Regions from separate parts of the Paenibacillus sp. GCM10023250 genome, predicted to be linked through region 2. Evidence: predicted binding sites of a transcription regulator. Region 2 holds the regulator's gene; the other holds the start of a gene.

Region 1 (7,813 bases), on a different contig from region 2:
CCGCGATTCCAAAATCAAAGTGAAAAGCCAGATACAAGGCGATTCCATCCGCGTAACCGGCAAAAACCTCGACGATCTTCAAGCGGTGATCGCGCTGCTGCGGGGAGCGGATTTGCAGATCGACCTGCAGTTTACGAACTATAAATAAGGGCGGCTTCCGCCGTTTCCGTACATAGGACAGGTCCCGTTTTGCCGCCGAAATCGCGGTCTTTCGGGGCTTTTTCCTATTTTGACACTGCATAGGCCATGTATTATACTGGGTAAGATAGCTTTTCGGAGGGGTTTGGGGGACACATCGATGACTGAAAGAGTGAAAGTGGTAACGTTGGGATGCGAGAAGAACCTCGTCGATTCCGAGATCATGTCGGGGCTGATCGATGCCAGAGGCTACCATTTGGTGGATCAGGCAGACGATGCGACCGTCATTATTGTCAATACGTGCGGATTTATCGACGCCGCTAAAGAGGAATCCGTGAACACCATTCTGGATATGGCAGAGTTGAAGCAGACCGGAAGGCTGAAAGCGCTCATCGTGTCGGGTTGCCTGACGCAGCGCTACAAGCAGCAGCTCATGGATGAGATGCCGGAGATCGACGGCATCGTCGGAACGGGCGATTTCCACCATATCACCGATATCGTCGACGAAGCGCTGCGGGGCAAACGGCCGGTCAAAGTAGGCAATCCGGCGTTCGACTACGATCAGAAACTGCCGCGGCTCGTTACGACGCCGCGCTATACGGCGTTCGTCAAGATCGCGGAGGGCTGCGACAACGCATGCACCTTCTGCTCGATTCCGATCATGCGCGGCAAGTTCCGCAGCCGTTCGATCGAATCGATCGTGGACGAGGTGCGTCAGCTCGCGAGCCAAGGCGTCAAGGAAGTCAGCCTGATCGCGCAGGATTCCACGAACTACGGCACCGATTTGTACGACAAGTTCATGCTGCCGGAGCTTCTTAACCGCGTCAGCGAAGTGGACGGCATCGCTTGGGTCCGCCTGCACTACGCTTATCCGGGATTTTTCTCGGACGAGCTGATCGATACGATCGCGTCCAATCCGAAAGTATGCAACTATATCGACATGCCGCTGCAGCACAGCGAGGACTCCATCCTGAAGCGCATGCGCCGTCCTGGCCGCCAGCGCGACACGCGCGAACTTGTCTCCCGCATCCGCGCGCGGATTCCTGACGTGGCGCTCCGCACATCGATCATCGTCGGATTCCCGGGCGAGACCGAGGAGGATTTCGACCGGCTGTGCGATTTCGTCCGCGAGATGAAGTTCGACCGGCTCGGGGTGTTCACGTATTCGCCGGAGGAAGATACGCCGGCCGTTCGTCTGCCGAACGCCGTGCCGGACGACGTCAAGGAATGGCGTTCCAACACGCTGATGGAGATCCAGCGCCAAGTATCGAAGGATTTGAGCGGCAAGTACATCGGCCGGGAAATCGACGTGCTTGTCGAACGGTACGACGGACGCAGCGACGTATACGTCGGCCGTTCGCCTTACGACGCTCCGGAAATCGACGGCGAGGTGTTTATTTCGAACTGCAAGGCCGCGATCGGCGAAATTCAAAGGGTGCGGATCACGCACGCTTACGAATTCGACATGTCCGGGGAGGGGCTATAAGTGAATTTAGCCAACCGCATTACGCTCGCACGCATCTTCTTGGTCCCGATCATTATGGTGCTGCTGCTCATCAACGTCGATTTGAAGCCGCTCACGTTCGACGGTTCCGATTTTTCCATCACGTGGAATCAAATCATGGCCACGCTCGTATTCATAGTAGCGGCGAGCACGGACGGTCTGGACGGCTACATCGCGCGCAAGAACAAAATCGTCACCAACCTCGGCAAGCTGCTGGATCCGCTGGCGGATAAGCTGCTCGTCGCGGCGGTGCTGATTTCCCTCGTGGAAATGGAGAAACTGCATGCCTGGATCGCCATCGTCATTATCAGCCGCGAGTTCGCGGTGACGGGACTGCGGCAGATCGCGCTGCTCGAGGGCACGGTCGTGGCGGCGAGCAAATGGGGCAAATGGAAGACGGCCGTACAGATTACGATGATCATCGTACTGCTGCTCAACAACTTCCCGTTCGCCTTTCTCGATTTTCCGTTCGATCAGATTTCGATCTACGCGGCGGCGATTATTACGGTATACTCGGGCATCGATTATTTCGTCAAGAACAAAAATCTCATACCGCTTACCGCGTAGTTCGACACTCGGGCATCACTCCTTCGCCATTCTTGGAAAGAGTGATGCTTTTCTTCTCCGCGTTCCGGTTCGCCCATCCTATACATTATGAAGTGGAGATGTTCACATGCGTGCAGAAATCATCGCGGTCGGGACGGAGCTCTTGCTCGGCCAAACCGTCAACACGAACGCGACGTACTTGTCGCAAGGCCTCGCGGAAATGGGAATCGACGTTTATTTTCAGACTGTCGTGGGCGATAACGCCGCTCGCATCCGGCAGGCGATCGAATTGGCGCGCACCCGGGCGGATCTGATTCTTTTTACCGGGGGCTTAGGCCCGACGATGGACGATTTGACGAAGGACGCACTTGCCGAGTATTTGGGCCGTGCCATCGAAGAGCATAAGCCGAGCATGGATAAGATCGAAGCCATGTTCGCGTCGCGCGGCATACATATGGTCGACAGCAACCGCAGGCAAGCAAACCTGATCGAAGGCAGCGATCCGCTGGACAACGAAGCGGGGCTGGCAGTCGGCAACGCGTTAACGGCGGACGGCACCCATTACGTGCTGCTCCCGGGCCCGCCGCGCGAAATGAAGCCCATGTTCGACGGCCCGGCGAAAACATGGCTGCGCACCGTCATGAACGAGGAACGCCGGCTGTATTCGCGGCTGTTGAAGTTCGCGGGCATCGGCGAGTCGAGCCTCGAGAACGCGCTCATCGACTTGATCGAGCACCAGACGGATCCGTCGATCGCGCCGTACGCCAAGGAAGGCGAAGTGGCGATCCGGCTGTCGACGAAAGCGCTAAGCGAGCTCGAGGCGAACGGCAGGCTGGACGAGACGGAGAAGACGATCCGCGAGCGCGTCGGGCAGCATCTCTACGCCAGTGAAGACATCACGCTGGAAGAGGTGGTCGTTCGCCTGCTGCGGTCATCCAGACGCACGCTGGCGAGCGCGGAGAGCCTCACGGGCGGACTGCTGGCCCAGCTGATTACCCGGATTCCCGGAAGCAGCGGCGAGTTTACGGGCGGCGTCGTGACGTACACGAATTTAATGAAGCATCGCTTGTTGAGCATTCCGCTGTCGCAGCTGGAAGGACCGGGAGCGCCGGGGGCCGTCAGCGAGTCGACGGCGGCGCTGATGGCCGAACGGGTGCGCGAGCTGGCCGAGAGCGATTTCGGCGTCTCGCTCACCGGCGTCGCGGGGCCGTCGGAGTCCGAAGGCAAGCCGGTCGGCCTCGTCTACTTCGGTCTCGCCGAACGAGGGAAGCCGACGAAGGTGTTCACGGCGACGTTGAACGGCAACCGCGAGATGATCCGGATCCGCGCCGCCAAATCGCTGCTGTACCGGTTATGGCAGGCTTTGTCCGACGGAGTGGCAACCTAGCAGATCGTGTAAAATTAAAGCTTGCCAACCCAATAGGGATCGACTATAATCGACTCTAGACGGAAGAACCGTGGCGAAGATTACTTTGCTGCGGTTTTTTTTTTGCTCTCTATTGGCCAATGGAGAAATAGGAATATATGTTCGCAAAAAGTCTTGTCAAAGCAGTTAAAACAAGGTATCATGTGAGTATAAATCATGAAGGATGTGAGTTCGTTGGCGGATCGTAAAGCTGCGCTTGAAATGGCTCTGCGTCAAATAGAGAAGCAATTTGGTAAAGGCTCCATAATGAAACTTGGAGAATCGACTCACATGCAAGTCGAGACCGTGTCCAGCGGCTCGCTCGCGTTAGATATTGCCCTTGGCATCGGCGGCTTTCCTAGAGGCCGGGTTATCGAAGTGTACGGACCGGAATCCTCCGGTAAAACGACCGTCGCGCTTCATGCGATCGCGGAAGTTCAACGCGCGGGCGGACAAGCCGCATTCATCGATGCGGAACATGCGTTGGATCCTTCCTATGCCAATAAACTGGGCGTCAACATCGACGAATTGCTGCTCTCTCAGCCGGATACCGGCGAACAGGCGCTCGAAATCGCCGAAGCACTCGTACGCAGCGGCGCGGTCGATATCGTCGTCGTTGACTCCGTCGCGGCGCTCGTGCCGAAAGCGGAAATTGAGGGCGACATGGGGGATTCCCACGTCGGTCTGCAAGCGCGCCTGATGTCGCAGGCACTCCGGAAGCTCTCCGGCGCGATCAGCAAATCGAAGACGATCGCGATCTTCATCAACCAGCTTCGCGAGAAAGTCGGCGTCATGTTCGGTAACCCCGAGACGACGCCAGGCGGCCGCGCGCTGAAATTCTATTCATCGGTTCGCCTCGACGTTCGCCGCATCGAATCGATCAAGCAAGGCAACGACGTGGTCGGCAACCGTACGCGTATCAAGGTCGTGAAGAATAAAGTCGCGCCTCCGTTCAAGCAAGCGGAGATCGATATCATGTACGGCGAAGGCATCTCGAAGGAAGGCAGCATCGTCGATATCGGCGTCGAACACGATATCATCCAGAAGAGCGGCGCCTGGTTCTCCTTCAACGGCGAGCGCCTCGGCCAAGGCCGCGAAAATGCGAAGCAGTTCCTGAAGGAGCGCAAGGACATCGCGGGCGTCATCGAGAAGCAAATCCGCGACGCGAGCAACGTAGCGGCCGCGACGGCGAGCGCCGCCGCGTTCAGCGAAGACGAGGAAGACGAAGAGCTGGAACTCGAGCTCGAATAAACGAACGCAAACCTATACGATCGAGAGGCACCTTTTACGAGGTGCTTCTTTGTTTAGGAGAAAGGTGTGGATCCTATTCTTACGATCACTAGCGTGGAACAAGATAAGAAGAAAAAGCAGCGATACCATCTATTCGTCAATGATGGCCGAGATCCGTTCACGAGCGTGCACGAAGACCTACTCATTAAATTTCGGCTGTTCAAAGGCCGGGAGATCGATGCCGACGAATTGAAACAAATCCTGAACGAGGACAGCGAGCATCGGGCATACGTCCTAGCGCTTGCATACTTAGGAGCGAGACAAAGGACGGAGAAGGAAATCGTCCGCTATCTGGCCAAGAAGGAGCTGGAGGAGGGGGCAGTCCGCAAAGCGATCGAACGGCTGAAGCGGGAAGGGCTGGTGAACGATTCGGTCTATGCCGAGCTGTATGCCGCCCAGCGGATGCGGTCGCAGTCGAAGGGCAGGCGGCTCCTGCAGCAGGAACTGCTGCAGCGCGGCATCAAACGCGATACCGCGAAGGAAGCGGCGTCCAAGCTGAACGAAGAATCGGAGACGGAGGTCGCCGTAAACGCCGCGATCAAGAAATGGCCGCACCTGAAAGGCGAAGAGCGGGAACGGAAGCATAAACTGGCCGCGTTTCTGCTGCGCCGCGGATTCCCGTCGGCCGCCGTCAGAGAGGCGGTTAAGACGGCGGCGCAGAGCGAGCTCGAAGACGAAGATGGGCATATGCTTGACAATTGATTTTCACAACAGATAAAATGAGTTTGTATTCTTTCATCCAGAATCGATTTTCCTTCCAAAAATTGATTCGAAACCATTATTTTCGCCAAATTAAGTGTGAAAGCTAAAAACCGGCTGGAAAAAACCAAATACTGTCCCAAGCGTTTGCTTTGGTGAACAACGAGGAGGTGAGATAATGCCAGTATGGGCAACTATCCTGATCGCTCTCGTTGTTGGTGCAATTTTCTTTGGTGTCGGTTATTTTATTCGAAAATCGATCGCCGAGGCCAAAATTTCCAGTGCCGAGCAAGCCGCAAGCCAAATCGTAGATAATGCGAGGAAAGACGCGGAGGCGCTGAAGAAAGAAACGGTTCTCGAGGCGAAAGATGAAGTCCACAAGCTCCGTACCGAAGCTGAGAGAGACATTCGCGATCGTCGCAATGAGGTACAGCGTCTTGAAAGACGACTGATTCAGAAAGAGGAGTCGTTGGATAAAAAAATAGAAGCGCTGGAACGCAAAGAAGAACAAGTAGCCAACAAAGAGAAGCGGATCGAAGAAACGCAAGAGCAGATCGATTCACTCTACAAGCAGCAACTACAAGAGCTGGAGCGCATTTCGAACCTGACGATGGAGGAAGCCAAGCAAGTTATTCTGACCAACGTCGAGCAAGAGGTTCGCCATGAAACGGCGCAAATGATTAAAGAGATTGAGCAGCAGGCGAAGGAAGAAGCAGATAAGAAAGCTCGCGATATTATCTCGCTGGCCATCCAACGCTGTGCGGCCGATCACGTAGCCGAAACGACGGTGTCCGTCGTGGCGCTGCCGAACGAAGAAATGAAGGGTCGCATCATCGGCCGCGAAGGCCGCAACATCCGCGCACTGGAAACGTTGACCGGTATCGATCTTATCATCGACGATACACCGGAAGCGGTCATATTGTCCGGTTTCGATCCGATCCGTCGCGAAATCGCCCGAACATCCCTCGAGAAGCTCGTCGCGGATGGACGCATCCATCCTGCGCGCATCGAGGAAATGGTCGAGAAATCTCGCAAGGAAGTGGACGAACGCATCCGCGAATACGGAGAGCAGGCGACGTATGAAGTCGGCGTACACGGTTTGCACCCGGATTTGATCAAGATTTTGGGTCGTTTGAAATACCGTACGAGCTATGGACAGAACGTGCTGAAGCACTCCATGGAAGTCGCCTATTTGACCGGCCTGATGGCCGCGGAGCTGGGCGAGGACATCACGCTTGCGAGAAGAGCCGGATTGCTGCATGATATCGGCAAAGCGCTGGATCATGAAGTGGAAGGTTCTCACGTCGAAATCGGCGTCGAGCTGGCGAAGAAATACAAAGAACATCCGATCGTCATCAACAGCATTGCCTCCCACCACGGCGATTGCGAAGCAACATCGGTCATCGCCATGCTGGTCGGTGCTGCGGATGCGCTATCGGCCGCTAGACCGGGTGCAAGAAGAGAGACGCTCGAGACGTACATCAAGCGGCTGGAGAAGCTGGAAAACATTTCGGAATCGTTCGATGGCGTCGAGAAATCGTACGCGATCCAAGCCGGACGCGAGGTTCGCGTCATGGTGCAGCCGGAGAAAATCGACGATACCGAAGCTTTCCGCCTAGCGCGCGACATTACGAAGAAGATCGAGAACGAGCTCGATTATCCGGGGCATATTAAAGTCACGGTCATCCGCGAGACGCGGGCCGTCGAATACGCCAAATAACCGCATAGCAAATGAAACCGGAAAAGTGGCTGCCTGTCAGCCACTTTTCCGGTTTATGACAGAAAGGTAAGGAACGACATGAACGTATTGTTTATCGGCGATATCGTAGGCAATGTCGGGCGTGCAGCCGTCAAGAAGGTGCTGCCCGCGCTCAAATCGAAATACGCCCCGCACATCATCATCGCGAACGGCGAGAACGCCGCTGCCGGTCGGGGCATCACCGCGGCGATCGTCAAGGAACTGCTGGACGCCGGCGTACACGGCATTACGATGGGCAACCATACGTGGGACAACAAAGATATTTTCGAATGGATCGACGAACAGCCGCGGATCGTGCGGCCGGCGAACTTCGCGCCGGAGGCGCCTGGGCAAGGAGCGACGCTCATTAAAGCGAACGGAAAAGAGCTGGCGATCATCAATCTGCAGGGACGGACGTTTCTGCCGCCGATCGATTGCCCGTTCCGCAAGGCGGACGAGCTGATCGAGCAGTTCGCGCAGAAGACGAGAAACA
Region 2 (7,813 bases):
CCGCGCCCGCGGCCAAATATTCCTCATGTATGTCGCGGATGACGTCCGGACGGGTCAGCACGAGCATCTCGTTGCAGCCCTCCAGCTCGTCGCCGCCAAAGTCATCCGGACCGAGGTCGCGCTGCTGAATCATCGTTCCCATGGCACCGTCCAAGATGAGAATGCGCTTCCCTAGCTCTTCTTTGATTGTCGGTTTCGTCATTGATGCACTTCCCTTCCGAAGCTGCCGCTCGCCGCCGAACCTTCGTTCAAGGGCTGGTCAAGGTTCAGCTCAAAAAATCATTTCCCTATACTCTACCAGAATTCGTCCCCGGTGAAAAGGCATGTTCATCCGTATCGAAAAGCCTCCGCAGCGCCGGTCGACAGGTCCCGGAATATGTTCTATACTTATTCATATCGGAATTACGATCTTATTGAAGGAAGCAGGGATTCGCATGGCAGAAATCCGTATTCGCAACACGAACGAACGCATTACCGGCGAAGCGAACGTCCGGGCGTTTTTGGACAAACAGGAAGTGCTGTACGAGCACTGGGACGCTTCCAAGCTCCCGGCCGAACTGCAGGACAAATTCGTCCTGAGCGACGAAGAGAAGGCGACGATTCTGACGACGTTCGACGCCGAGATCCGCGACCTCGCCGCCCGCCGCGGGTATCAGATTTGGGACGTGATCTCCCTCTCCGACGCCACCCCGAACATCGAAGAGCTGCTGAAGAAATTCGAGCAGATCCATACGCATACCGAAGACGAAATTCGGGGCATCGTATCCGGCCGCGGCATCTTCATCATTAAAGGCGACGAGGAGACGGGCTACTTCGACGTCGAGCTCGAAGCCGGCGATGTCATTTCCGTGCCGGAGAACAAGAACCACTTCTTCACGCTGATGGACAGCCGCCAGATCATCGCCGTCCGCCTGTTCATTGAGAAAGACGGCTGGATTGCGCACAACGTCGAAGACCCGGCGTTCGCGTAAGCGCACCGCTCCTTATGAGCCCTAGGCTCGAGCCACCGCAACCATGCAAAAAAAGAGACCCGTCCATCGCCATCGACGCGTCTCTTTTTTTACTGGCCGCATACTTTTGAATGCATGTTGTTCAATGCATTCTGTTGGTTGCTTGCCGCAGGTCTCGCTATCGGCTCCGGCATCCCTGCCGAAGTCCGGCCGATGGCCGCGAACGGCTACGCCAGCAGGGGCAGCAGTTCCGACAAATGCTTGATTTCATGCGTAGGGATGATGTCGTCCGTGCGCGTCGCGCCGTGGCGATTGACCCACACCGAGGTCATGCCGATCGTGTTCGCGCCGAGAATGTCGGTCGTCAGCTTGTCGCCGACCATGATGCCGTGCTCTGGCTCGATGCCGAGCCGCTCCAGCGCATGACGGAAAATGTCCGCAGACGGCTTGCCCTTGCCGAACTCGCCCGAAATCACGATATGGTCGAAGTACGGGACGATGTCGGGCACGCCGGCGAGCTTCTCGCGCTGCAGGTCCGGCGAACCGTTCGTCAGCAGCAGCAGCTTGTACTTCCCTTTCAACTCGTTAAGCACCTCGAACGTCTCTTCGTACACGTACGGCCGTTTGCGCCGCTCCGCCGGGAACTGCTCCGCCAGCTCGGCGCCTAGCGCTTCGTCATTCACGCCGAGCGCCTGCAGGCCGCGGGTCCATGCGTCCTTGCGGTAACCGGGCGCGAGCGCTCCAAGCTTGCGGAACTCCTCCTGCTCACCTTCCAGGAAGTTCGCCCACAACCCTTCGAAAGGGTTAATGCCGATCATTTTCGTAAACGGAAACGTCTCGTACGATTCATAGAGCGCACGCGCTTCGCGGCGGACGGCTTCCTCCAGTGCTCTGGCGTCGACGCCGGTAAGGGCCGCCGCCGCCGCGCAGGTCGCGTCGAACGCTTCCTGCACGCTGCGGTCGTCCCATAGGAGCGTATCGTCCAGATCGAACAAAACTGCTTGTTTGGCCATGGTTCCTGTTGCACTCCACTCTGGTTATTTTTCGGTAAACGGAATTGCGTTCTGTTCCGCGAAGACTTTCAAGCGCGAAGCCATTTGCTCCGTCGGATAGCGGTTCATGACGCGGGAGAACACCCAGTTGCCGCCCTTGTGCTGCTCGATGACGATGTAGCCCTTCTGCGCGTTGATACCCTTGATGTTGCTGACGTAGATGTTGCGATCCCCCGTGAACCGGCGGGAACGGACGAAATCGCGGCCGACCGCCAGATACGGGCGGCGCAGGACGAACAAACCCGCGAGCAGCACGTAGCACCCGATCGTCACCCAGAACATCGTATCGCCCTGCTTGAACGCGTCGGACGTGACCGTCACGATCACGTAGAACAGAATGAAGAGCAGCAGGAACGCCGGCATTAAAAAACTGCGTCCCTTAAAGGTGTCCACCCCAGCCGCGCCTCCGGACTTGGCGGCGGCCATTAACGGGGCTTCTCCGCGCTTCTTTCGCTGTTTGTTGATTAATTCCTGGTTTTTTTGCACTTTACGCTGCCACGATCTGGACACGAATGAACCCCCTCAACATGATGCAAACCCATCTCTCGTTCACTTGCTTCTTCCTATGTAAACGCACGGTCAGAACGGACGGGCGAATTTGGCGATGAACCGGTTCGGATATTCGCTCGGAAGCGCACTCGCTTCGTCGAGGGCGTTCCATATCTCGTCCGGCATCGTCCAGCCGGCCGCGCCCATGTTCTCTTCGTATTGCGCAAGCGTGCTCGCCCCGAAGATCGGCGATGTGATGCCTTCGCGCCGCAGCAGCCAGGCCAGTGCGACCTGCGCCGGCGTCTTGCCCAATTCCTTTGCCGCGGACTGCACCGCCTCGAGTACGGCGAAGTTTTTGTCGGACGCGCGCAGCGCCCACGAGCTCTCGCCCTGCTTGGCGGTCAAGCGTCCGCTGGACGGTTCCTCGCGGGTGTAGCGGCCCGTCAGGAACCCACCGCCGAGCGGCGCCCACGGAATGACGCCGACGTTCTCCTCCAGGCATAAGGACATCATCTCGCGGTCCATCTCGCGGCTTACGAGACTGTACTGCGGCTGAATCGACACGAACCGGGCGTAACGCTCGCGGTCGCTGACGGCCAGCGACTTCATCAGCTGCCACGCGAAGAAATTCGAGCAGCCGATGTAGCGAACTTTCCCCGCCGTGATCAAGTCGTCCAGCGCGCGGAGCGTCTCTTCGATCGGCGTCGCGTGGTCCCAGACATGCACCTGATAGAGGTCGATGTAGTCGGTGTCCAGCCGCTTCAGGCTTGCTTCCGCCGCGTCCATGATATGCTTGCGCGAGACGCCGCCGCTGTTCGGGTGCGCGCCTGTCATGAACCGGACCTTCGTCGCCAGCACCGTTTCCGCGCGCCGGCCCTTGATCGCTTTGCCGACGATCTCCTCCGACTTGCCCTGCACGTATACGTTCGCGGTATCCAGGAAATTGCCGCCCCGGTCCAGGAAATCATGGACCATCGCGATGGAATCCGCTTCGCTCGTCGTGTTGCCGAACGTCATCGTGCCCAGGCAGAGTTCCGACACCGCAAGACCGCTGCGGCCCAATAGCCGATATCGCATTCGGTTACCCCTCCTCGAATATTCGCTTAATGCTTGATGGAATCGTCGTTTTCTTCGTCTTCCGCCCACTTGATCGTATCCAGCTGGTTGCGGAAGTTGCGTTTGAAATTGTCCAGGTAGATGCGGCGCAGCTCGTCGCGTTCCGCAAGCTCCTCCGCCGTCAGCCCGACCGATTTATTCTTTCGGGAAAGCTCGTTGATGCGAGCGATGATTTTCTCCATGCAGGTCTTCTCCTCTCGTCCTTCGGGCAATATCCCATCCTTTACTTTGACATTTTATAACGGTCATTGTCAAGGCAAGGCAGCCTCCTCGCAGAGCTGGACATCACCGAACGGAAGAAAAGACCGAACGAATGCGTTCGGTCTTCGTCGTCTGCTTATGCCCGGCGCTACTCCCGGTCTTCCGCAGGTATAATGAGCGTCTGGCCAGCCCGTAAGGAAGAGGAGCTTAAATTGTTCCGCTTCTGCAAATCGTAGACCGTTCGGCGAATATCTTCGCCTTCCTTGCGCACGCTGCTGGCGATGTCCCACAGCGTATCGCCGGCTCCGACAACGATGGTCTGCTCGCCTTCCGCCGGCACGGCGGGAAGGTCGCTGTCCGCGTGTCCCTTCATTAAAGTGAGCCCAACGAACAGCAGGACGAAAAACAGCGAGGCGGCGGCGAGACGGAGCAACAGCCGTTCAATGGCGCGCTCCTTGCGCGATACGTTCGCTTTGCGAACGGCGGGTTTCTTATTGGTATAAGCAGTCGAGTATGTCGAGATTGTTTGCATGATCATCAGCACCCCAAACATTTGTTCTGTTTATGCACTCAGCTTAACACGAACATCCGTTTGGCGTCAATCACTTTTTAGAACATTTGTTCGCCATTCGATGCGAACCTGTGTTTCTCGAACTTATGTTTGTACGAACTCCGGTTCTGTGCTATAATTTTACACAAATGAACCTTATGGAGTGATTCCGGTGTCGAAACTTTCAACCCGCCAGCAGGCGATCCTAGAATTCATCAAGACGGAAGTCCGGGATAAAGGTTACCCCCCTTCCGTGCGCGAGATCGGCGAAGCGGTCGGACTTGCTTCCAGCTCGACCGTTCATGGCCACTTGGACCGGCTGGAGAAGAAAGGCCTGATCCGGCGCGACCCGACCAAACCGCGCGCGATCGAAATTCTGGACGGCGAGGGCAACGAGATTCCGTTCCCGCTCGCGATCGCCAAAGTGCCGGTCGTCGGTAAGGTTACCGCCGGCGTGCCGATCACCGCGACGGAGAACATCGAGGATTACTTCCCGCTGCCGGCAGACAAAGTCGGCGACGATACGGTCTTCATTCTGAATGTCATCGGCGAGAGCATGATCGAGGCGGGCATTCACGACGGCGACTACGTCATCGTCCGCCAGCAGCAGAACGCGAACAACGGCGATATCGTCGTCGCCATGACGGAAGAAGACGAAGCCACGGTCAAAACCTTCTACAAAGAAAAGGATCATATCCGCCTGCAGCCAGAGAACGCCACGATGGAACCGATTCGGCTCCGCAATGTCAGCATTCTTGGCAAGGTCATCGGACTCTTCCGCGACATCCATTAATGGGTTAACAAGCAAGGGGCAGCCTCCCGCTTTCACGAGCGCGGCGGCTGCCCCTTTTTTGTGCTTGGTGCCCGCATGAATCGCAGATGTCACCTAACCTCCTAATTCCCGGAACAATAGGTTACGGTAAGTGAACGGGCTGCTGCGGTATTTAAAGTTCAATTCGACGCCGGAGAATCGGATCCGCACCGACTTGAGCGCCGCGGTCTTCACTTTTCGTCGAACGAGGCAGCGAACCGTCGCCAGCCGATTGCCGTTAATCGCCGCCGCTACCGCGGCCGCGTAAGCTGTCGATCGGGCGAGCGCCCGGTAGAATGGCAGCACGGCTCGCGCGATCGCTTGATGGATCGGCGTCGAGAACGTGAACTGCGTCGAACCAGGCGGAATCGTCGTGCCGTTGGTATACGTGCTGATCGGATCCGGGAATCCGATATCGACGAAATACCCGATCGCGTTCGTCGAGAACCCGTCCCGTTTCGTAAACGTCGTCACCGACTTGAACAACCGAAGCAGCGTGTTGAGATCGCCCCGCCTTACCGCCTTCGACCATCGCAGTGCGAAGCAGCGGTTCGTCGCGATTTTCGTATAGAAGGGAACCATGACGGCAGCCACGCGTGACAGCGTCGAGCCGCTCACCTTGAACGCCCCGCCGTTCGCCTTCGTTTTCCCGGCCATCGGTGCCACACCCTTTCGTCGTACTCGGATAGGGCATACTATGCGGCCGCGAACGTCCCAGTGCGGAGGATCGATCGGGAGCGGTTCTCCCGTTCGAAGAGCTTTGTCCTGTATAAGCGCTAAGCTTCATCCCGGTCCCAACGTGCCTTCGACGACAAAAAAACCTTCGGCGCCAATGGCGCCAAAGGGTTCGGTTCTGCTTCGCGTGAAACTTAGTACAACGACAGGTACTGGTCTCTTTCCCACTCGTGGACTTGCGTGCGGTACATGTCCCACTCGATTTCCTTCAGCTCGTAGAAGTGCGCCAGCGCGTGGTCGCCCAGCGCGTCGACCATGACTTCGCTGCGCAGCAGCTCCGTCAGCGCTTCCTTCAGGTCGTCCGGCAAGCTCGGAATGCCTTCGTCGATCCGCTCTTCGTCGGTCATCACGTAGATGTTGCGATCCGTTGGCGCAGGCAGCGGCAGCTTATTGCGAATGCCGTCGAGGCCGGCCTTCAGCATGACAGCAAGCGCGAGATACGGGTTCGCCGCCGGATCCGGGTTGCGCACCTCGATGCGCGTGCTGACGCCGCGGGAAGCCGGAATACGGATCATCGGGCTGCGGTTGCTCGCCGACCATGCCACGTAGCATGGCGCTTCGTAGCCAGGCACCAGACGCTTGTACGAGTTGACAGTCGGGTTCGTGATCGCTGCGAACGCGCGGGCGTGCCGCAGGACGCCGGCCATATAATAACGCGCCGTCTGGCTGAGCCCCAGCTTGTCGCTTTCATCGTAGAACGCGTTCTCGCTGCCGCGGAACAGCGACTGGTGGCAGTGCATCCCGGAGCCGTTGACGCCGAACAGCGGTTTCGGCATGAACGAGGCGTGCAGGCCGTGCTGGCGGGCGATCGTCTTGACGACGAGCTTGAACGTTTGGATTTGGTCGGCCGCCTTGACCGCGTCCGCGTATTTGAAGTCGATCTCGTGCTGGCCCGGCGCCACTTCGTGGTGGGACGCTTCGATCTCGAAACCCATCTCTTCGAGCGTCAGCACGATCTCGCGGCGGCAGTTCTCGCCGAGATCCATCGGCGCGAGGTCGAAGTAGCCGCCTTGGTCGTTAAGCTCGGTCGTCGGATTGCCGTTCGCGTCCGTCTTGAACAGGAAGAACTCCGGTTCCGGACCGACGTTCATCGACGTGAAGCCGAGCTCTTCCGCCTCTTTCAGCACGCGCTTCAAAATGCCGCGCGGATCGCCGGCGAACGGCGTGCCGTCCGGCATGTACACATCGCAAATCAGGCGCGCGATGCGGTCCTCGGCCACCCATGGGAAGACGACCCACGTGTCCAGATCCGGATACAGGTACATGTCGGATTCCTCGATACGTACGTAGCCCTCGATGGACGAGCCGTCGAACATCATTTTGTTGTCCAACGCTTTATCCAGCTGGCTGACCGGAATTTCGACGTTCTTGATCGTGCCGAGCAAGTCGGTGAACTGCAGACGGATAAAACGGACGTTCTGTTCCTGGGCGATGCGGCGAATGTCATCTTTCGTATAGCTCACGGGATCATCTCCTCAGTCTTCGTAGTATTGTGCGAATCTTGCGGCGTCGCGCGACGTTACTTTTTGTTATAGAAACGGGACAGCTGGCCTTGGATCAAAGACGCCTTGCCCGGTCTCTTCTCCAACAGCTGCTGTTTGAGCAGGCGGTGCAGCTGCGCGTCGGAAAGCTCGCGCCGTTTCACTTCCGACAGTTCGCTGACGACCGTGGCGTCCTCCGATTCCTTGGAGACCGGATTCATGACCTGCTTGATGCCGGCGATATTGACGCCTTTTTCGATCAACGATTTGATTTCCAGCAGCCGTTCGACGTCGTTAAATGAGAACAACCGCTGATTGCCGGAAGTACGGGCGGGTACGATCAGCTCGTGCTGCTCGTAGTACCGGATCTGCCTGGCGGTCAAGTCGGTCAGCTTCATCACGATGCCGATCGGAAAGAGCGCCATATT

Evidence for each region. Region 2 encodes LexA, which represses DNA repair genes until DNA is damaged. Its sites were predicted from a motif close to CGAACATATGTTCG; they were not measured.
Region 1: recA (recombinase RecA) is a predicted target of LexA. The motif match lies at 3,706-3,719, and genes of this name have one in related genera.

What each region holds. Positions count from the first base shown of each region.
Region 1 covers NZ_JBHSHY010000024.1:26,505-34,317, reverse strand. Annotated here, with positions in the region: gene ACFPB1_RS18135 (YajQ family cyclic di-GMP-binding protein) at 1-148, shown strand, start outside; gene rimO (30S ribosomal protein S12 methylthiotransferase RimO) at 299-1,624, shown strand; gene pgsA (CDP-diacylglycerol--glycerol-3-phosphate 3-phosphatidyltransferase) at 1,625-2,209, shown strand; gene ACFPB1_RS18120 (competence/damage-inducible protein A) at 2,316-3,575, shown strand; gene recA (recombinase RecA) at 3,789-4,844, shown strand; gene ACFPB1_RS18110 (RecX family transcriptional regulator) at 4,911-5,585, shown strand; gene rny (ribonuclease Y) at 5,761-7,302, shown strand; gene ACFPB1_RS18100 (TIGR00282 family metallophosphoesterase) at 7,381-7,813, shown strand, end outside.
Region 2 covers NZ_JBHSHY010000008.1:79,007-86,819, reverse strand. Annotated here, with positions in the region: gene metH (methionine synthase) at 1-202, opposite strand, end outside; gene ACFPB1_RS09450 (1,2-dihydroxy-3-keto-5-methylthiopentene dioxygenase) at 435-971, shown strand; gene ACFPB1_RS09445 (HAD family hydrolase) at 1,178-1,963, opposite strand; gene ACFPB1_RS09440 (hypothetical protein) at 1,988-2,395, opposite strand; gene ACFPB1_RS09435 (aldo/keto reductase) at 2,582-3,568, opposite strand; gene ACFPB1_RS09430 (DUF896 domain-containing protein) at 3,595-3,789, opposite strand; gene ACFPB1_RS09425 (LysM peptidoglycan-binding domain-containing protein) at 3,957-4,340, opposite strand; gene lexA (transcriptional repressor LexA) at 4,531-5,151, shown strand; gene ACFPB1_RS09415 (hypothetical protein) at 5,245-5,826, opposite strand; gene glnA (type I glutamate--ammonia ligase) at 6,039-7,367, opposite strand; gene ACFPB1_RS09405 (MerR family transcriptional regulator) at 7,424-7,813, opposite strand, start outside.